DNA from 4 places in the Sphingobacterium sp. G1-14 genome. Region 2 is predicted to be linked to each of the others. Evidence: riboswitches for the same ligand, from Rfam matches in the RefSeq annotation. Region 2 holds a riboswitch; each other region holds the start of a gene.
What was found. Region 2 has a riboswitch for thiamine pyrophosphate ahead of pnuC (nicotinamide riboside transporter PnuC). Riboswitches for the same ligand answer to the same signal wherever they lie in the genome.

Region 1 (5,269 bases), 1.8 Mb from region 2:
AAACATATCCCTAAAAGTATATACATCAGGATCTTGCCCAATTTATAGGGTATAGGATAATGTTTTTGCCCCCATACATAAGATAGCACCACCATAGAAAAGTAGGCTAGAAATGTGACTATTGATGCTCCAACATAACTGTACCTCGGGATCAGGTAATAATTTGCAACGATGGTTATTCCTGCCCCTACCAATGAAATATACAATGCGTACCGCGTTTGGTCAGAAAGCTTATACCATACGGAGAGATTCATATAAATACCCAGCAGGACATAATTGAATAGTAATAGCGGAACGATAAAAAGTCCAGACCAATATAAGTCACGAGTTTCCACATTTCCTTTAATAAAATACTTCAGCCAGTCAATATTCGCTGTAATCCCCAGCATAACTAACATCATGGCAATTACGAAATATTCCATAATCAACGCATAGGTCTTCTTTGCATTGGCATTTTTTGCATAAGAAAAGAAAAATGGTTCGGCCCCCAATCGAAAAGCCTGAACAAAAATGCTCAGAAACATTGCTAATTTTCCAACGGCTCCATAGATCCCCAAATCGCGATCCCCAATATCCTTAGGCAGGTAGATTGGCAACACAATTTTATCTAAATTTTCGTTGATGATATAAGAAATATTGGCAATTAAAATCGGAAAGCTATACGATAGCATCTTTAAGATTAGCTGCTTTTCCGGTTTAAAATAGAAACCCCTCATTTCAGGAAGGAGCAATAGAAAGGTTGCTGCACTTGCCACAATATTAGAAATAAATACATAACCTATCCATTCATTTCTATACCAACCGGAACACCAATTACCCAAAGTACCACCATCTTTTATCAGATAGGGAACTAGCGCAATAAAGAATAGGTTAAGAATAACCATAATACCGATGTTGGCCAATTTAATAGCACCAAATCGAATAGGCCTTCCCTCCGATCTCAATTTCGCAAAAGGAACAATAGCTAAAGCATCCAATGCCAATATGAGGGCGAAATACTTCACATAGCTCTCGTAATCGGCATTGTAAGTTCCCTTATTCAACCAGCTACCAATAGTGCCAGCAAAGACTATGGCCGTAATAAAAAATAATGTTGCCAAAGAAGCAATGACGATAAAACTGTTATTGAAAACCTGCTTTTTATCCTTTTCTTCGACTTTTTGGAGAAACCTAAAAAAAGTTGTTTCCATTCCAAATGCCAAAACGGCATTGATCATGGATGCCCAGGCGTACATATTAGTAAATATTCCGTAGGACGCAGGTGGATATTTGAGGACATACAATGGCGTCATGACGAAATACAGCATACGGGCTATAATCGTACTCAGGCCATAAATCATGGTCTGTCCGGCGAATTTTTTAAGTACTGACAAGGCGAAACGGCTTAAGATTGAACTCTTTTAACTACTTCAAAATTGGAAAAGCCCTTCATTTCGCCTTCCTTTACCTCAACACTTTCAACGATTGCACCCTCGGGTCCTTCTTGGCAGAACTCCAACAGTGAATCTAGTGCAAAATCGTCGCCCTCGCCCTCTATATAGACAGAACCATCTTTTAAATTGACAACAAAGCCTCTAACACCGACTTGATCTGCAACCGCCTTGGTTGTCAATCTAAAAAAGACCCCCTGTACTTTACCTCTTATTGAAATATTCAAATGTTTCATCTGTAACTTATTTTTTCTTCCATCGGTCAGATGGAACTTACCATGACTATAGTTTCGTTATTATAGTCATGGACGGTTCAATAAGAGCAAAAGTACAGAAGTTTTGGGGAATTAAATACTACGCTAAACGTTTTACCTTAACATCTTCATTTAGGCGCATGTGTTCCATACCTTGCAACAACACAATCCCAGGTTTTTTACCCACTTCAAGTGAGCCAAATTCATTCTCAATGTTCAACGCGATAGCACCATTGATTGTAGCCCATTGAATAGTCTGCAAGAAATCCAGATCCTCAAAGTGCGCATGCAATACCTTTAGCTCCTCCAAAATGGACAATGTATCGTTTGAAGCTAAACTGTCCGTTCCGATTACCAAACGCTGTCCGGCATTCATAAAATTCTGAACCTTTGGTAATGTTCCCTCAATATAAAGGTTGGCTTTTGGACAGAGACACCACATCACATCACGATCCATACGCTCTACAAAATCCAAATCTTTAAGAGAGGTATAGGTGTTATGAACCAACAATAATTTATTTGGATAAGGCAAATAAGGAAGATAAGACTGAATCGAATTTCTTGCCTGCGCCTTAATCGCATCAGCATTTTTTCCTATACTTTTATAAAAGTCCAAGAACTCACCCATTTTATAACGGAACAGTTTATTCTCCTCTTCACTTTCTTGATTGTGAATACTGATAATATTTGTTTCCGGAACCATCTTCTTGAATTTCTTAAAAAGGACCTTCGAACAAGAATAGGGAGCGTGCGGAGTAATGGATACATGCCCATTCCTAAACTCTTGGGTCAACGATTTAGCCTCCTTTAACTTAAAGTCAGCTTCTTCAGGTTCAATTCCGAGCACCTCCACAAATGTGTGATATAATATCTGTGAATCTTCCTTCAATTTTGAAGAATTATCAGTGTTGGCGTGATCTCCGACTGCGACAATACCATTTTCGTACATATCTCGATCGGCTTTGGCCATAGCGTCATCTATTTTTTTCATCGATGCCGACCGCGTTGTCATCACCTTACTGAGAAAGCTCGGAAGCCCCGTACCTTTAGGAACAATACCTTTCATATGCGACAATTCAATGTGGCAATGTGCATTGATAAAACCTGGAATTATCACTCCTTCATATCTCTCAACCTTCGTTTTATCTGAAGGTGTAAATGAAGTTGGGTCATAGATACCTTGAATTACCCCCTCCTCATCTACCGAAACAATACCGTCTTTTATTGGCATTGAAGTAATCGGCAGAATATAATTAGCGCTTAAATATTTTAACATTTTATCTCCTCACTATCAATTTAGTAACTAAAATTTTTTGACCTGTATGAATACATACCTCTAGTAGAAAAATTCATGCCAAGGTACCTAAAAAGAACAATAAATACCAAAAACAACAATTTGCACAAATTTTTAACCAAAAAGAAATAATACCGCAAATCCACTCTTTTCCATTTGTCATAAATTACTTCTTTATACTTCATTTCAATTTTAAATTTATATATTCGCAGCATCGAATAGGGGTGCCTTGTTTTGTCAGGAACACAAATAAAGGCTGAGATTATACCCAACAGATTAAATTCTGTACACCTGATCCAGATAATGCTGGCGTAGGGAGAGGTTAGTTAAATAGTGCGGTCATAGTAACCCCTTGCTATGATTTGTTTAACTCAAACAAAATACATTACCATGATCAAATTTTTGATTTGTAGCTCCTTAGCTACTATTTCAAGCCAAATTGCCATTGCGCAACAAAATCTGACAATTAAAGCTGTAGACAATACTAATCAGACCCCCTTACAGTATGTTTCCATATCCATAGATGGACAAGCATCCTTCGCTGGCCAATCGGACAAAAATGGACTGATTAAACTATATCGTATCAATACAGGTAAGCACCAGATCCAGGTATCTTCTCTTGGATATAAAACATGGAGCCAAAATGTGGATGTTAAAGACAATTTGGAGCTTACGGTAGCGTTAGAACCTAGTACAATTCAAATGGAAGAGGTACTTGTTCAATCTACCCGTGCCAAAAGAAATGCTCCTACAACCTTTAAAAACATCTCCAAAGAAGAAATAACGCGTAATAACCTCGGCCAGGATATTCCATTCCTTTTAAATCAGACTCCATCCGTGCAGGTCAATTCCGATGCCGGTGCAGGTATAGGTTATACCGGAATGACAATCAGGGGATCGGATAATCAACGAATCAACGTAACATTAAATGGAATCCCTTTAAATGATGCGGAGAGCATGGGTTCATTTTTTGTAAACCTTCCCGACTTTGCCTCTTCTACCGAGAGCATCCAAGTTCAGCGTGGTATTGGGACTTCGACGAATGGTGCCGGATCATTTGGAGCCTCATTAAATATTCAGTCCAATACGTTAGTCGAAACCCCTTACGCAGAGCTCAACAATTCATTTGGCTCCTACAATACCTGGAAAAATACAGTCAAGGTAGGTACCGGGCTAATTAACGACAAATTTGCCTTCAATGCCAGATTATCTCGAATCAGTAGCGATGGTTATATCGAAAGAGGTAGTTCAGACTTACAATCTTTTTATGTGGACGGAGGTTATTATGGCAAGAAACATATTTTAAAAGGAATTGTATTCTGGGGAAAAGAAAAGACATATCAAGCCTGGAATGGCGTTCCCGAACCATTGATTACTGGCGATCGATCACGCATGGATGACTATGCAGATAATGCACTCGAAATCTCGGGCGCAGAGAAGGATCGTTTCATGAACGCCGGCCGGGATTATAATCTATATACGTATCAAAATCAAACAGATAATTATACGCAGAAACATCATCAACTTCATTATACCAATATCCTGAACGACAAATTGACGCTCAATACAGCCCTACACTATACAAGAGGTTATGGTTACTATGAAGAAATGAGACCCGGAGATAAACTAAGTAAATACGGTTTGCCTAACGTCATCATTGGTAAAGATACCATACAAAAAACAGATCTCGTCCGCAGGAGATGGCTTGATAATTATTTTTATGGCATGACCTATGCCCTAAATTACAGACCGAATGATCAGCTTGAAATTACTTGGGGTGGAGCTTATAATCAATACAAAGGAAAACATTATGGCCAGGTGATTTGGGCACAATATGCATCAACAGGTTTTCTTGACGATAAATATTACTTCGGGAAATCACAAAAAAATGATTTCAGTAATTTCTTAAAGGTCGATTATAAACTAGATAAGTGGATATTAATGGCCGATATTCAATATCGGAATGTAGATTACCACATGTATGGTGATGATGATAAGGTGAAAAATTATAATTATCATCCTAAGTTTAATTTCTTAAACCCTAAAGCTGGTGCAACTTATTTGCTAAATGACCATTCAAATGTATACGCTTCTTATGCCTTTGCACAGAAAGAACCTGTTCGCAAGGATTTTATAGAGAAAAATAGCGCCTTACCCGACCCGACCCCGGAGAAAATGCAGGACATCGAATTTGGCTATCGCTTTACAAATGAAAAATTCAACATCGGATTGAATGGGTATGGCATGTTTTACAAGGATCAGTTGATCCCAACAGGTGAAATCAGTGATAC
Region 2 (5,269 bases):
AAATTTTATCATAATGAAGATTAGATTTATCCCTCTCTTTTTGAAAATTTGGTTACTACCTAAAAGTAGCTTTTTATTCACGTATTACTTTATATTTTCTACGCAAACGATCTCAAAAATATGATATGCAGATATTGCCCAATCTAAGTATATATGGCAACCTAATAGTAATAAGATCCATATTGGACCGATTTATCTTATTCTTATGGATTGAATTATTTTTAAGCTCCTGAAAAATTGATTTTAAAAGTGTAAGCCGTTGCTGTGCCATTAGCACCTGACAAAAAAAATTAAACAATAATATTACAAATAAACTTTTAATCAAACACAAACTTCTCTTATGCTTACAATTGGTTATTTCAAGCAACAAGATAAGAAATTATTTACGGTAGCAAAACTTCTAACCAAGTCTGGCGATCTACACGTTCTTTTATAACAAAAAAGACTATCCTAGGATAGTCTTTTTTGTTATAAACTCTTCTGTAGTAACTTATGCTGCGAAGCCGTAAAAATATTCCGGAAGATTATATTGATTTCATGATCAATGGCGGCCCCCGAGATTCCGGTATGCGGATAGAGTCTTATTGTATTTGTCAAGATACATTCCACAAAATCTCGACTTTGTATCCCTATCTGTTCATAAATTGCTGCATTATCATTGCCATCATGAAGATTTACCCAAGAAAGAACGGCCAAATTCATTATTGCTTCCCTCCGATTAACATAATCTTGCTGAAAGTCATCGAGTACCCTAAACGCTTCTTTACTTTCAGTCTTCTCCCATTTGGATTGATTGCTTTTTAACACAAATAGTTTTTCGATTAAATCCAAAAAGCGCTTATACATTCCCGTAAAGTTGGCCAGTAAAGTCAATTCCGCAAAAGGCATAAAGGGATATTGATACAACAGCTCGCTACGTGTACTTTTTGCCGCATCAATATCAAAAGACTGCCTACCATCAACGAGTATGTCTTCCAGCGAAAAGGAATGCGAAGCCGTAGCCTCCAATCCAAATGTATCCCAGTCGTAATGCACCAGTACATGATCACGATCCACAAAAAATGATTTTATCAGTGGTTCACCTTTTTCGTCCAACACGGGTTTTCCTGCCTCCTGAATTGCAGCATTTAAGGTAAAATGGGTTAAATGAGGAGCTCCGGTTGCATATCTCCAAAAACCGCGGAGCCGATAATGTTCACCTTCACGTGTAGCTGTACCTGATACCTGCCCACTGCCGCCAAAACAAACCCGATCCGTTTTGAAAATCTGATCTCCTAAAACCGGATCAATAAAACCGACAAAGAGATTTGCTCCTGAGCATAACGTTACTGTCCAAGCTAATCCCCCATCCCAATAAGCCAGGTCAGCCAATAAATTGAGCCCTTCAGGTAGACTTAACCCCAATCCACCCAATGCAGGTGGAACCCAAATCTTAAACCATTTCCGACGAAAAATCAGTTCGAGCTGTCCATCCGACAATGTTTTCTGATGGATTCCCTTAGCCTGATTATCTTTCAGAATAGCAATATCTTCGCTATTGAGTTGCATATCTTTCTTCACTTATTATTCTCCTCCAATTAAAATATCCACTAAATGCCATAACAAATAAAAACAAGGTCAAGCCCGAATAAAGAAATAACCCTTTATGGATCAGTAAAGGAATTGCCATCAGATTACTGATATTCAACAATATCCAATTTTCTATCTTCCGTTTTGCCAATAACCACATCCCTGCCCAAGCTGTGCAGGAAACTGCAGAGTCCCAAAGCGGTACATCAGAATCCGTTAAATGGACCAATCCGAAATAAAACAACAGAAAACCGAGAGCGCAGATTCCCCCTACTATCCACCATTCTTTCGGCTCACAATGCGTTATGGGAGCAGCAACATCGCTACTATATTTCCAATAGATCCAGCCATAGATGCTCATGATCAAATAATAGAGATGTAGTAATATTTCTGCATATAGTTTCGCATGGAATAATACGTAAACAGAAATTAAGATACCAATAATCCCAAAAATGTAATTGATCGATTTATTTTGCCGGGAAAACCAAACCTGTAAAACACCAAAGGATACCCCTAGCCATTCCGCGATGGTGGCCTGTTGAATCTGTTTTATAAAAGCTTCGAAAATTGTTTCAGAAGTCATCGCCTTGTTTATTATTTCGTGTAGTTCATAATAAACCTATGGGAGAAAAACGGACGTTTTTATTGAAATTAAATCCCTACGCCAGCATTACCTGGATCAGGTATATAAAAGCGATTGTACAAGGAGGTACAATCGCTTTTATTGGGTATAATCTCAGCCGAGAATGACCATGGTCATTCCAAGCACCCCATAAGTATATTTTCTGTCGAATTGATTATTCTATATCAATCAATTTCAACGCTTTGTGCGTACGCGTACGCGTTTCTTTACATAGTTGCGCATCATCGTTCAATGATTTCCCGTGTGAAGGAATCATTTCACGTAGTTTTTTACGGTATTCATCTGATTTCGCACGTTCAGGGAAACATCTCTTCAACAGGCTGATCATGATAGCAACTGACGTCGAAGCTCCAGGAGAAGCTCCTAATAGCGCAGCAATAGAACCATCTGCACTAGAAACGACCTCTGTACCAAATTCTAAAATTCCACCTTTCTTCTCATCTTTCTTGATGACCTGAACACGTTGTCCTGCTTTCTCGATAACCCAATCCTCCAATTTAGCTGTAGGCATAAATTGTTTTAAAGACTCTAGTTTATCTTTTGGTGACTTCATGACTTCAGTAATAAGATACTTCGTCAAAGGTAAGTTGTCAAGTCCGGCTGATAACATCGGGCGGATATTGGACAATTTGATAGAAGCAGGTAAATCGAAGTAAGACCCTTGTTTTAAGAATTTAGTTGAGAAACCTGCATATGGTCCAAACAATAACGCTTGTTTGCCATCAATATAACGTGTATCTAAGTGCGGTACAGACATTGGAGGAGCTCCAACAGAAGCTTTTCCATACACTTTCGCATGATGTGTATTAATGATCTCTTCATTTACACAACGTAGCCATTGGCCCCCTACAGGAAATCCGCCATAGCCTTTTGCTTCGGGTATTCCAGATTTTTCCAACAACAACAACGAGTGGCCACCGGCCCCAATAAATACAAACTTTGCTTTTATTTCTCTCTTTGTTCCTGTCTTTAAATCTTTGACCTCCACTTCCCAACGGCCATCGTCTTCACGTTCGATGTCGATTACTTCATGGTTTAAGGAGATCGAAATATTTTCTTTATTTTCAAGATTAGCGATCAAATCACGTGTCAACGACCCAAAATTAACATCAGTGCCCAGATCCATTTTTGTCGCAGCGATTTTTTCATCGGCCTCGCGTCCTTCCATCATCAATGGAATCCACGATTTCAACAATGCCGTATCTTCGGTATACTCCATCCCTTTGAACAAGTTTTGGGTCGTCAATGTTTCCCATCTTGTCTTTAGGAATTTAGCATCTTTTTCACCAAAAACCGCACTCATGTGTGGAATACTACGGATAAAATTTTCAGGTTGGGCAATAATGCCTTTATCAACGAGGTAGGACCAAAATTGCTTAGACACTTCAAATTGCTCTGCAATTTTAACTGCTTTATCAATCTTTACAGAACCATCTTTCTGTTCGGGGGTATAATTTAACTCGCATAAGGCAGAGTGACCCGTGCCAGCATTATTCCAAGCGTCAGAACTTTCAGCAGCCACAACATCCAAACGCTCAAGAATTTCAATATTAACGTCTGGGCTTAATTCATTGATTAGAGTACCCAAAGTAGCACTCATAATACCGGCGCCGATCAGAACAACGTCAACTTCTTTATTTGATTTTTTGCTCATGTTTTTGTGATTGATGCAAATTTAATATAGTTTTTGGTAAACGTCCAAGTCTTTTGTCAAAAAACTGTACTTTTTAGAACCACTTATTCAAAAATACCATTGATTTATTAAAATAATCCTAAGTGAGCGATCGCTTACCGTAAAATTCTAAAATTGTTTCCTGAAAACACGCTTCCACTCCAACATAAACACAAGGTCAGCACACAATGTTTTTCTATTTTAAACCGTTATTTATCGAAAGATTTTGTGTTATAATATAGTTTTAACATTTTTGCAGAACATCAAAAGGCAATAGTGTACACAATAGCTAAAAAAACAAGATCATTTATTCGCTAATACGACGGCATCGAAAAAACACAAGCACTGGGGCATAACCAAGATAAACCAAATGGAAACGAGTTCATGTTTCGTATTGAATTCCAGTAACAGACGGGCTGTGAGAGAAAGACAGCGCGTGGAAAATGGACATAAATGCCTAAGTGTGAATAATTGAAGAACAAATAACTTATACAGATGAAAATACTCGAAGGAAAAATTGCTTTAGTAACAGGAGCATCAAAAGGAATCGGAAGAAAAATTGCAGAAGTGTTTGCACAACATGGTGCTAACGTCGCTTTTACATATCTTTCTTCTGTCGAAAAAGGACAGGCGCTAGAACAGGAGCTTCAGGCTTTCGGCACCAAAGTGATTGGTTATCGCTCTGACGCTTCAAAATTCGAAGAAGCAGAACAATTAATCAACGCGATCGTTGCCGATTTTGGAGGATTAGATATCGTTGTAAATAATGCTGGTATCACAAAAGACGGCTTGTTAATGCGTATGACCGAAGAGAATTGGGATGATGTATTAAATGTCAACTTAAAATCTGTCTTTAACGTTACAAAAGCTGCTTCGAAAATTATGATGAAAAACCGTAAAGGTTCATTTATCAATATGTCTTCAGTTGTTGGAGTTCAAGGAAATGCCGGTCAGGCAAATTATGCCGCATCAAAAGCTGGTATTATCGGGTTCACAAAATCTATCGCTAAAGAATTAGGCTCTCGTAATATCCGTGCAAACGTAGTTGCTCCAGGTTTTATACGTACCGAAATGACTGATGTACTGGATCCTAAAGTTGTGGCTGGATGGGAAGCGGGAATTCCATTGAAACGCGCTGGTGAACCAGAAGACGTTGCCAATGCATGTCTTTATTTAGCATCTGATTTATCAGCATACGTAACCGGACAGGTTCTTCCTGTTGATGGTGGTATGTTATAAAATAAACAGGCTTAGGTTGAGTTAAGAAAACTTGACCTAAGCCTGTTCTCTAGTTATATTTCACGGCCTATCCTGATCTATTTCTACTAAACACCTATGCACGCCACAATTAACGGTTTTCTTTTCCAAATTTTAGTTAATTTTGT
Region 3 (5,269 bases), 2.0 Mb from region 2:
ATATCGACCCAAATGAATTATAACGCGAAACTGCACTTTTATCCGATTATCATTCAGTTGTTGATATTGCTGTTATATAGTCCCAGCGCAGCATCGCAAACAGTAAAATCGCTAACAATAGCTAGCCCAACGCATGCAGTTCTTTTTCTAACCAATGAGTCCGATAAATCAACTGATTTTATCATGCGTCTACACGAAAAAAATGCTGCTGAGATTTTCAAATTAGTACCTTATAGCACAACAAAGTTACTGGTCACAAAAACCGATGCAAAAAAACTCACATTCATCGTTAAAAATCACCAGTGGACCATCGACGTATTGTCATTGAAGCAACGTCATGCCATGATCTTGTTTGATGGATTAGCCAAACCCAAGATCATATACGATAGTAATACCTATCTGGCAGCAGCCAAACCGATATTAAACACCAGCACACCAATTGCGTCAAAGAAAGCTTCTGCACAATATAATGCCTCACATTTCTTTGACTCAATCGCACAAGTTCAATTTATTCCATCCGGGCAATATGCAGCGGCTATTATCGCAAATTCCGCTCTTCCTCTTTATTACAGTCAGCGTAAGAATAAATGTGACGGCACTTATGTAATGCAGCAGTTTTCGGACGAAAATGCGGTGCAATCCGGTGCAATTATGACGACTGTATATGAAGAAGGCAAAGAGATCACATCGAACAATCTTTCCGGGGGAAATAATTATTACAACAAAAGATGCTATAATCAATTCGGACTTATCGACTCCATACAGTACCTTCGAAATAGTAAGTGGAGCAGCAGTACAATTTACCGGTATCTCCCAAATACCATTGTTTCCTACGATCCTACATTTGAATCGGCGATGATTTATCACTTGAACAGTAAACTCCAGGTTATAAAAAGTGAATCCATTCATTTTGTCTATCAACGGAGAGACTGGACCATTTACAGTTATGATCAACAGAATCGAATTACTGAAGAGATTTCGGGCAGAAATGATCAAAGAGAAAGTCGCGTCCGCTATCAATATGATAGTCCGGAAACAAGTGACTACTCGCTGCGCCAAACCTTCGATCAAAGCGATCGACTGACAGCCGAAATCAAGCGATCGTACCGAGCCAACGAAACGATTGATGAGTTTTATTATGAGGGTGTATTACAACAAAAATCTATTGTAAAAGATCTCGGAAACTGTGCCTACGAAAGCTTGATCTATAACAAGGAGGGAAAGTTAACAGCGAAATACATACAGGCAAAGAAAACCAACTAAACGAACTGAAAAACTGCACTAAGCTCAGACAATAAGATTCTTGATTTTGACAAAAAAATATTCGACGAAATTCGGCAAAAAACACATTTCTGCACTAATTTTGATAGCGATACATAAACGTCAAATTGAGAAAAAGAAAACTGATCAGTCAACTTCATCCCATACTCTATTTTATTGCAGTATGGGCGAGAAGAGTGCAGCGCAAAGCCGTTTGGCTATTTGATAATAAGAAATACAGCACAGCTAAATCAACTGAAAAACTTCCCTTTCGTATTAAAAAGCATCAGTCTGTCTTATTAAAAAAACTAGGCGAAAATAATATGCAATTGCAGATTAACAAAGTTACCAACCTGAAAATTGCAGCAGCACAGATTAATAGCATTCTGATCAGACCGAAGGAAACCTTTTCATTTTGTAAACTCGTTGGACTACCCACTGTAAAAAAAGGATATCTGCCCGGCATGGAGTTATCCTTTGGTGAAGCAAGAGCGGGTATTGGCGGTGGAATCTGTCAAATATCCAACCTCATCCATTGGCTTGTTATCCATAGTCCACTCACCGTCAATGAACGTTATCACCACTCTTTTGATCCATTTCCGGACGATGGCCGTGTTTTGCCATTCGGTAGTGGAGCTACCGTCTTTTATAATTACCGCGACTATCAATTCACCAACAACACGCCTTACACCTTTCAAATAAATCTCTGGTTCACAGACAAATGTTTAGAGGGCGAATTAAGAATTGATCAAGAACTGGATTTTGCGTACCATGTCGTTGAAAAAGAACATCAATTTCTTAAAATAGACAATCAGTTCTTTCGGAAAAATGAGATTTGGCGCGAGAAATTTTTAAAGTTTCAGGGTGGAAAGATTTTGGAAACCGAACTTTTGACCAAAAATTTTGCCCGGGTTACCTATACCCCTGTTGAATACATTGAAATTAGTGCCGATCAAAATCCGGCCGATTAATTCAACAAGCTAATGATCGAAAAATGACGGATATGAAAAGTCCTCTTTTTTGTTTAAGTTTGGTCTGGCTTTGGGGGTATTCTGTATAGAATTGAGATAGTCCCTTTGAACCTGATTCGGTTTATACCGGCGTAGGGAAAAGCAAAAATCCACTGTACAGCATACTCCTTTACTGCACAGGCTATCGCTCTTCTTCCCTCCAAGGCCACACAGTATATCTTAGCATATGTAAAAAAATGGAAGATTCAATTATCAATTTATTAGAGCAGCTGAGGGTCGAAAAACCCCTTGTACACAACATCACAAACCTAGTCGTGATGAACAATACTGCCAACGCACTTTTAGCCCTAGGAGCGTCCCCTGTGATGGTACACAGCCCATTAGAAGTACGCGAGGTTGTCGATATTGCACAAGCTCTTGTCATTAATATCGGCACCTTGAGTGAAGATACTGCCGAAGCTATGCTGGTTGCTACCGAACATGCCAATACCATTGGACGGCCATGGGTACTTGATCCTGTTGGTGCTGGGATATCAGCATTCCGCAATGATTTATTATCCAATCTACTGGATCTCAAACCCACGGTTATTCGTGGAAATGCATCAGAAATCATGACGCTGTACAATTTCAACCAACCGAACACAAAGGGAGTCGACAGCACGACAGCGAGTAAAGATGCGCTCCGATTTGGCCAATTATTACAAGAACAAACCGGCTCCATTATCTGTATTTCTGGAGAAGTAGACTATATCCTTTCACAGCAATATCGGGTTGAAGTTTTTAATGGCAACCCTTTAATGACACAGGTAACTGGGCTTGGCTGTAGTGCTACTGCGCTTATTGGTGCATTTCTAGGTGTTACAGACCAATATTTTGAAGCAGCTGTTGCCGGTGTATCCATTCTGAGCTTAGCGGGAGAACTCGCTGCCCAAACAGCAGCTGGACCGGGCACCCTGCAATTGAATCTCTATGATGAACTCTATCAGCTCAATGCAGAACGTCTCAAATCAAAGCTCAAGATCAAACGCTATGCGCATTAATCCGCTTTTTCCCTACCCTTTATATTTGGTAATTTCTGAGCGGGACTGTTATCCTCAAAATTGGCTCAATGTTGCCGAAGAAGCCATTATTGGCGGAGTCGATCTTATACAATTGCGCGAAAAGGCTGACGATCCGGCCACATTTTTGGATAAAGCCATCCGTTTGAAAAAACTGACCGATCATTATGGTATTCCGCTCGTGATCAATGATGCCGTAGCAATCGCTGCCCAAATCGAGGCATGGGGAGTACATGTGGGTCAAAATGATTTGCAGCCGCTCGCTATTCGCGAAAAATATGGTGATAAATTAACCATAGGCTGGTCCATAGAAGACATGCAACAACTGGAAAGTGAACAAATGTACACCGTCGACCACCTTGGTGTAAGCCCCATTTTTTCTACGAAAACAAAAGTAGATACGGTTACTGAATGGGGAATTGCGGGTTTAAAACAACTTCGGAGTAGGACGGAAAAACCATTGATCGCTATCGGAAGGATGAATTTACAAACAGCAGAAGAGACCTGGAATGCCGGTGCAGACTCCATTGCAGTCGTTTCGGCCATATGCCAAAGTCAAGATCCCAGAGCTGCCAGTGCACAACTAAAAGAACTATTAAAATGACAAAAGATAAAAAATACCGCGTCCCTACCGTACTCAGCATTGCGGGGTTCGATGGTAGCGGTGGTGCAGGTATACAGGCAGATACCAAAACCATATCTGCATTAGGTTGTTATGCCATGAATGTTTTAACTGCCTTACCCGTTCAGAACACACAAGGTGTAAGACGTATTTATGAAATTCCTACAGCAGCCGTCCAGGACCAATTGGATGCTATTTTTGACGATATCTATCCCGATGCAATCAAAATAGGAATGGTACACAATATTGAACTTGTGGAGCTTATTAGCAGCTATTTAAAAGAATATAAAGGGCCTATCGTATTTGATCCAGTCATGGTCTCGACCAGCGGGCACAAGCTCATTCACGATGATACAATTCAGGCCTGCATAGAACTTCTTTTTCCTTTAGCAACGCTGATTACACCAAATTTAGACGAGGTAAGTGTTTTAGTAAACGAAGTTATTGACAATGTCGAGAAGATGAAAAAAGCGGGAAATAGCCTATTGGCGAAAGGTTGTCAATCCGTTTTGATTAAAGGCGGGCATCTCCAAAGTCAAGAATTAACATCCCTGTTGTTCCAGCACAAGAGTCCACCAATTGAATTCAAATCTCAAAAAATTAACAGCAAAAATACACATGGTTCCGGTTGTTCGCTTTCTTCAGCAATTGCGAGCCATTTGGCACAAGGCGTTGGTCTCGATAGCGCGGTTGAATTCGCATTGGCCTATATACACGCAGCAATAGCTGGTAGCAAAGATCTCGTCATTGGCAAAGGAAATGGGCCATTAAATCACTTCCATAATCCGATTAAACTTATTCAATATGAACTGGACTGATCATGCCTGGGAATCCATAACAGCTATTTATTCTGATATACTTACTATGCCATTTATTGTTCAGCTTAGTGATGGTAGTCTTCCCCTGGATAAATTTCAATTTTACATGCAGCAGGATGCTTTCTATTTAGAAGAATTTGGCCGTGTGCTCGCCTTTATAGGTGCAAAAAGTGCGGATAACCAACAAGCATTGGACTATTTCGAATTTGGTCGCAATGCGCTTCTTGTTGAACGGGCATTACACGAAAATTACTTTCGGGAATTTGGTTTAAGTCCTGCCGACAAGAGCAACAAAATCGAACCAACCTGCCATCATTATGTCCATTTTCTTAAAAGCGTAGCCGCTTTCGAGAGCATTGAGGTCGCTATGGCGGCAACACTCCCCTGTTTTTGGATTTATAAGGAGGTCGGAGATCACATTGTATCGACAGCAAATACACAGGGAAATCCCTATTCCAAATGGATAGAAACCTATAGCGGTGAGGATTTTGCACAGGGCGTTATCAAGGCGAAAAACTACGTTGACAAAATTGCTGCAGA
Region 4 (5,269 bases), 1.6 Mb from region 2:
ACATAAAAATAAACAGATGAGGTCAACTCCAGATTGGACTGTGACTTCACCGGCACCCAGTCTCCACGCCCAAACGTTGTCAATCCAGACGGGCTGATTCCGTCTACATAATCGACATAGCGTTTGATATTTAGGTAGCATTCTTCTAATGCACGTGGATCTCCATAAAACTGATAGATCTGCCATGGAATGATGGCAATGGTGCTTGTCCAATCCAAACCATTTGCGGTACCGTAGCCCCATCCGCCAGTTGGAATAATATCGGGTAAGACACCATTCTCCTGTTGTTCATCACGATGATCCGCCATCCATTTTTCATAAACTGTTATCCCGTCAAAATTGTATAGAGCTGTTTCAATCGCAAGGTGCCCATCCCCTGTCCAGCCGTTCTTTTCCCGTTGCGGACAGTCTGTAGGATAGCCCATCAAATTGGACAAGTAGGCATTGTTGGTCGCTGTCCATAGTTTATTGACCAACGCTGATGATGTCTTGAGCTGTCCAATAGCAGACACATCACTATGCATAAAATAGGCGGTCACAGCCGAACTATCCAATGCAATTGCGGCACTGCTGCTAACCTCGACATAACGAAACCCTTTGTAACCGAACTTGGCCATAAACTCATCCTCGCGGCCACTTAAGGTCAATATATCGGTCTGAAAAGGCTCCTTTTCCTTATCGCCCCGATAATAAACATCAATATTGGACTGATCAAGATGCCCATCGGCCTGCAATCGCTCACCATGCTTGATACGCAGCATAGTACCCGCAGCTCCTTTCACTCTAATTTTTGTAATCCCGGCCATATTCTGGCCCATATCGAACACATAGGTACGTTGGTCTATCTTTGTCACTGATTTTGGCTTATAGGACTTTACGAGCCGAATCGGTACCATCTGTTGGGAAACGATATGCGCTGATGGCGCATTTCTATACTGAACAGCCGGCCAGGCCGAATCATCGTATTTTGGTTTATCCCAGTTAGGTATTTCCAGTCTTGCATCGTAATGCTCACCAGTGTAAATATTATTATAGGTGATTGGCCCCGAAGCAGTCTTCCACTGCTTATCCGAAACAATGGTTTCCGTCGTTCCATCTGTATAAACGATTTTCAGTTCTAAACAGAATGTTGGCCGGGCCCGCCATGGTGCTTTATCAAAGTTCCAAACGGCCAGTGGTTGATGATTATACCAGCCATTCCCCAAAACAACGCCAATGGCGTTCTCTCCTTTTTGAAGCTGCTGGGTTACGTCCGTCACGACATACAATGTGCGTCGGTCAAACCGAGTATACATTGGATCCAGACGGTGGTCGCCAACGCGCTGGCCATTAATGGAAAGTTCATATAATCCCGCTGTGGCAATATACGCGCGGGCAGATTTTATCTGCTTATTTGCCTTAAATTCTCTTCTAAAATAAGGCGTTTCCCGTGCATGAATATCCTTATTGTCGCTGATCCATTTTCCTTTCCAAAGGTCCATTCCCATCATTCCTGTTTCGAAAGATGCTATTTCAGAACGTGTTGATACACCATCCTTATCCCATATTTTAACCTTCCAGTAGTACTTAGTCTGTGGCTTTAACTGTGCGCCGTTATAGGGCACTAACATAGCCGAGCTGAACTGTTTGCCACTATCCCAGCTATCTTTTGTCTCTTTCAGTAATGCCAGCGAATCTTGCCCTAAAAGGATCTGATAAGCTTGTTGTACCGCACCTTTACGTTGGTCCTCAAGTCGCCAGCTAAGTCTCGGGTGAATTGCATCAATACCCAACGGATTGACCAAATGTTCGCATGTCAACTGCACGGCGCTGCAGTTGTGTTTAGGTTGGGCATAAGTGTTGCTAGCGATACACAACAGTGTTGTCAATAAAATCCTACGCATTAAAAGATACTATTCTTGGTGGTTGTTAAATTGTTTTAGCTGATTCAAAAAACTAATATATCAAATATTTCCCACATACTGACCTGTACTTTCCTGCACAATATGCCTAAGTCTGTAAAATAAATTTCTTGCAACTTTCATAAAAATAACCTTATCTTAGTCGCAACTTTAGGGGTGTCTGCTCGTGCAGGCTGAGATTTTACCCTTAGAACCTGATCCGGATCATACTGGCGTAGGGAAAAGTGAGCTGTCTACAAGGTGCATTGCTGTGCCTTTGTGTAGCCATTCCTAAAGTTTTACCAAAAAAATTAAGGAATGGAACTTACAATAAACCATCAGATTCGATTTTTCGATCCCACACTTACTTCACTTGAAGGCTTGTTGCTTTTGGAATTATCTGGCAAAACTCAGGGTGTGGCTGTAGCCATCAACAACAAAGTCATCCCCAAAAAGGACTGGGCTACGACAACACTTAAACCTTACGATCAGATTATCTTAATTACCGCATCTCAGGGCGGATAGCCATTTCCAAAAAATCAACCGAGTAATTCACCCAATACAGAAAAAAATGACAGCTGAAACAATTACGCAATCACCCTTTCCAAATGCAAAGAAAATTTTTGTATCCGGAAAACTATTTCCTATTCAAGTCGCCATGCGTCAAATCACCTTGAGTCCAACCAAATTAACGAATGGAGAAGTAGAAATTAATCCGCCGGTAACAATTTATGATACTTCTGGACCTTATACGGATGATACCGTCCATATCGATATCCGAAAAGGCCTCCCTCGCCTTCGCGATCAGTGGATCTTGGATCGTCAGGATGTCATACAGCTAGCTGGCATAAGCTCTGAATATGGACAAAAACGCCTTTCTGATCCAACGTTAGATGAACTCCGATTTGCGTATAGCCATAAACCGAAAGTAGCCTCTGCCGGCAGGAATGTCACCCAATTACATTATGCAAAGCAAGGCATCATTACCCCAGAAATGGAGTACGTTGCTATCCGTGAAAACCAACGTATCGAGCAGCTCACGGCCAGTACCCCCGGAATGGATCATCAGCATAAAGGGCAAAACTTTGGCGCTAGAACACATAATAAAGCTATTACACCAGAATTTGTCCGTGAGGAAATCGCTGCCGGAAGAGCGATCATCCCCAATAATATAAATCATCCTGAAAGTGAACCCATGATTATCGGGCGCAACTTTCTTGTTAAAATTAATGCCAATATTGGCAATAGCGCCGTAAGTTCAAGTATAGAGGAAGAAGTTGAAAAAGCGGTATGGGCCTGTCGTTGGGGAGCCGATACCATCATGGACCTATCCACTGGCAAAAATATTCACGAAACCCGCGAATGGATTATCCGTAACTCGCCCGTTCCAATCGGTACGGTACCGATCTATCAGGCGCTCGAAAAAGTGAAGGGGGTGGCCGAGGACCTTACCTGGGAAATATTCAAAGATACCTTGATTGAACAGGCCGAACAGGGTGTTTCGTACTTTACCATACACGCCGGCGTACTGCTTCGTTATATCCATCTCACCGCTTCTCGAGTAACGGGCATTGTCTCCAGAGGTGGGTCTATCATGGCCAAATGGTGTCTTTTCCACCACAAAGAGAACTTTCTCTATACCCATTTTGAGGAGATCTGTGAGATTATGAAGCGATATGATGTTGCTTTTTCACTTGGCGATGGTCTCCGTCCAGGAGCCATTGCGGACGCCAACGATGCGGCTCAATTTGCTGAGCTCGAAACACTGAGCGAACTCACCAAGGTCGCCTGGAAACATGATGTTCAGGTGATGATCGAAGGTCCAGGGCATGTTCCTATGCAATTGATCAAAGAGAATATGGACAAGCAATTGGCTTGTTGTGACGAAGCTCCATTTTATACCTTGGGTCCCTTAACAACTGATATCGCTCCAGGTTATGACCATATCACGTCGGCCATTGGAGCTGCGATGATCGGTTGGTATGGATGTGCGATGCTTTGCTATGTGACGCCCAAAGAACATCTGGGCCTACCAAATAAAAAAGACGTTAAAGACGGTGTAATCACCTATAAACTAGCTGCCCATGCGGCCGATTTGGCCAAAGGACATCCGGGTGCACAATACCGTGATAATGCCTTGAGTAAAGCGAGATTTGAATTTAGGTGGGAAGATCAATTCAACCTTTCCCTGGATCCAGATACCGCACGGGAGTATCATGACGAAACGTTGCCTGCGGATGCGGCCAAAGTGGCTCACTTCTGCTCCATGTGCGGGCCCAAATTTTGCTCGATGAAAATTACGCAGGAAATCAGAGATAGTGCCGCACAAGGAATGCTGGAAAAATCGCAGGAATTCATCGCACAAGGAAAAGAGATCTATTTATGATCATCGCTTTGACAGCAGCAGAAACGATCCCTTCTGAAATAGGGATTATAAATGCTTTGTTTAAAGAAGGACTTGATATCCTGCATTTGCGCAAGTATCATTTTACGGACCTACAAATGTCCAGGTACGTTGAATCTATAGATTCAACGTACCTGGACAGATTGGTCCTACATTCCCACCCTCACCTATCGGCTGAGCTCGGAATCGCACGTATTCATATGACCGAAAAGAATAGAAAGGATAGATCTACAAATCAAATGCTGTCTACAGCAATCTGTTCGACATCTGTGCATGATATCGATCAATTCAATAACCTTGATGAATGTTGGGCCTATGCTTTTCTAAGTCCATTATTTCCAAGCATCTCAAAAGTGGGGTATGGAGTGTATAATGCAAGGTTGGATCAGCTCCCGTCACGCTCCAACTTTACTGTTGGTCTCATCGGTCTTGGAGGGATAAACCAAGGCAACTGTCTTATCCCGATGCAGCAAGGTGCAGATGGAATTGCCTTATATGGTACTTTATGGAAGCACCCTGATCCCGTTCAAAATTTTATAGCATGCAAACAAAAACTATGGAAAAACTCCAATATATATCGCAGGGACAAACATTAACTGAACAAAAAAATAACATACTGAAAGCGCTGGATGCGGGGGCCAAATGGATACAGATCAGATGGAAGGACGCCGATGAAAAGAGCCGCTACCTGCTTGCAGAACAGATCAAGCAAACCTGTTCCGAATTTGGTGCCAGCTGTATTATCAATGACCATCCTTTGCTTGCAGCGGCTGTAGATGCTGATGGAGTGCACTTGGGACTGGATGACTGCAGCGTCACAGCTGCCCGGGACATATTGGGGGCAGGAAAAATAATCGGCGGTACTGCCAATAGCTTTGCGGATGTAAAACAAAGAATAAGTGAACATTGTGACTATATCGGACTCGGACCATTCAACTATACCACAACAAAACAAAAACTAAGTCCCCTATTGGGGATTGCAGGA

Region 1: linked by a shared signal. The riboswitch ahead of CBM24_RS01925 (TonB-dependent receptor) and the one ahead of pnuC (nicotinamide riboside transporter PnuC) in region 2 are both predicted to bind thiamine pyrophosphate.
Region 3: linked by a shared signal. The riboswitch ahead of thiM (hydroxyethylthiazole kinase) and the one ahead of pnuC (nicotinamide riboside transporter PnuC) in region 2 are both predicted to bind thiamine pyrophosphate.
Region 4: linked by a shared signal. The riboswitch ahead of thiS (sulfur carrier protein ThiS) and the one ahead of pnuC (nicotinamide riboside transporter PnuC) in region 2 are both predicted to bind thiamine pyrophosphate.

Annotation. Positions count from the first base shown of each region.
Region 1 is NZ_CP021381.1:442,216-447,484, reverse strand. Features, by position in the region: gene CBM24_RS01940 (lipopolysaccharide biosynthesis protein) at 1-1,340, opposite strand, end outside; gene CBM24_RS01935 (acylphosphatase) at 1,385-1,666, opposite strand; gene CBM24_RS01930 (amidohydrolase family protein) at 1,785-2,960, opposite strand; TPP riboswitch at 3,189-3,314, shown strand; gene CBM24_RS01925 (TonB-dependent receptor) at 3,369-5,269, shown strand, end outside.
Region 2 is NZ_CP021381.1:2,275,599-2,280,867, reverse strand. Features, by position in the region: gene CBM24_RS09445 (hybrid sensor histidine kinase/response regulator transcription factor) at 1-12, opposite strand, end outside; gene CBM24_RS09440 (acyl-CoA dehydrogenase) at 469-1,548, opposite strand; gene pnuC (nicotinamide riboside transporter PnuC) at 1,535-2,152, opposite strand; TPP riboswitch at 2,208-2,352, opposite strand; gene CBM24_RS09430 (malate:quinone oxidoreductase) at 2,367-3,866, opposite strand; gene fabG (3-oxoacyl-[acyl-carrier-protein] reductase) at 4,380-5,123, shown strand.
Region 3 is NZ_CP021381.1:4,227,736-4,233,004, forward strand. Features, by position in the region: gene CBM24_RS18370 (hypothetical protein) at 13-1,263, shown strand; gene CBM24_RS18375 (VanW family protein) at 1,389-2,231, shown strand; TPP riboswitch at 2,294-2,386, shown strand; gene thiM (hydroxyethylthiazole kinase) at 2,468-3,271, shown strand; gene thiE (thiamine phosphate synthase) at 3,261-3,893, shown strand; gene thiD (bifunctional hydroxymethylpyrimidine kinase/phosphomethylpyrimidine kinase) at 3,890-4,729, shown strand; gene tenA (thiaminase II) at 4,716-5,269, shown strand, end outside.
Region 4 is NZ_CP021381.1:3,837,958-3,843,226, forward strand. Features, by position in the region: gene CBM24_RS16595 (alpha-L-rhamnosidase) at 1-1,883, opposite strand, end outside; TPP riboswitch at 2,044-2,139, shown strand; gene thiS (sulfur carrier protein ThiS) at 2,199-2,405, shown strand; gene thiC (phosphomethylpyrimidine synthase ThiC) at 2,452-4,266, shown strand; gene CBM24_RS16610 (thiamine phosphate synthase) at 4,263-4,880, shown strand; gene CBM24_RS16615 (thiamine phosphate synthase) at 4,826-5,269, shown strand, end outside.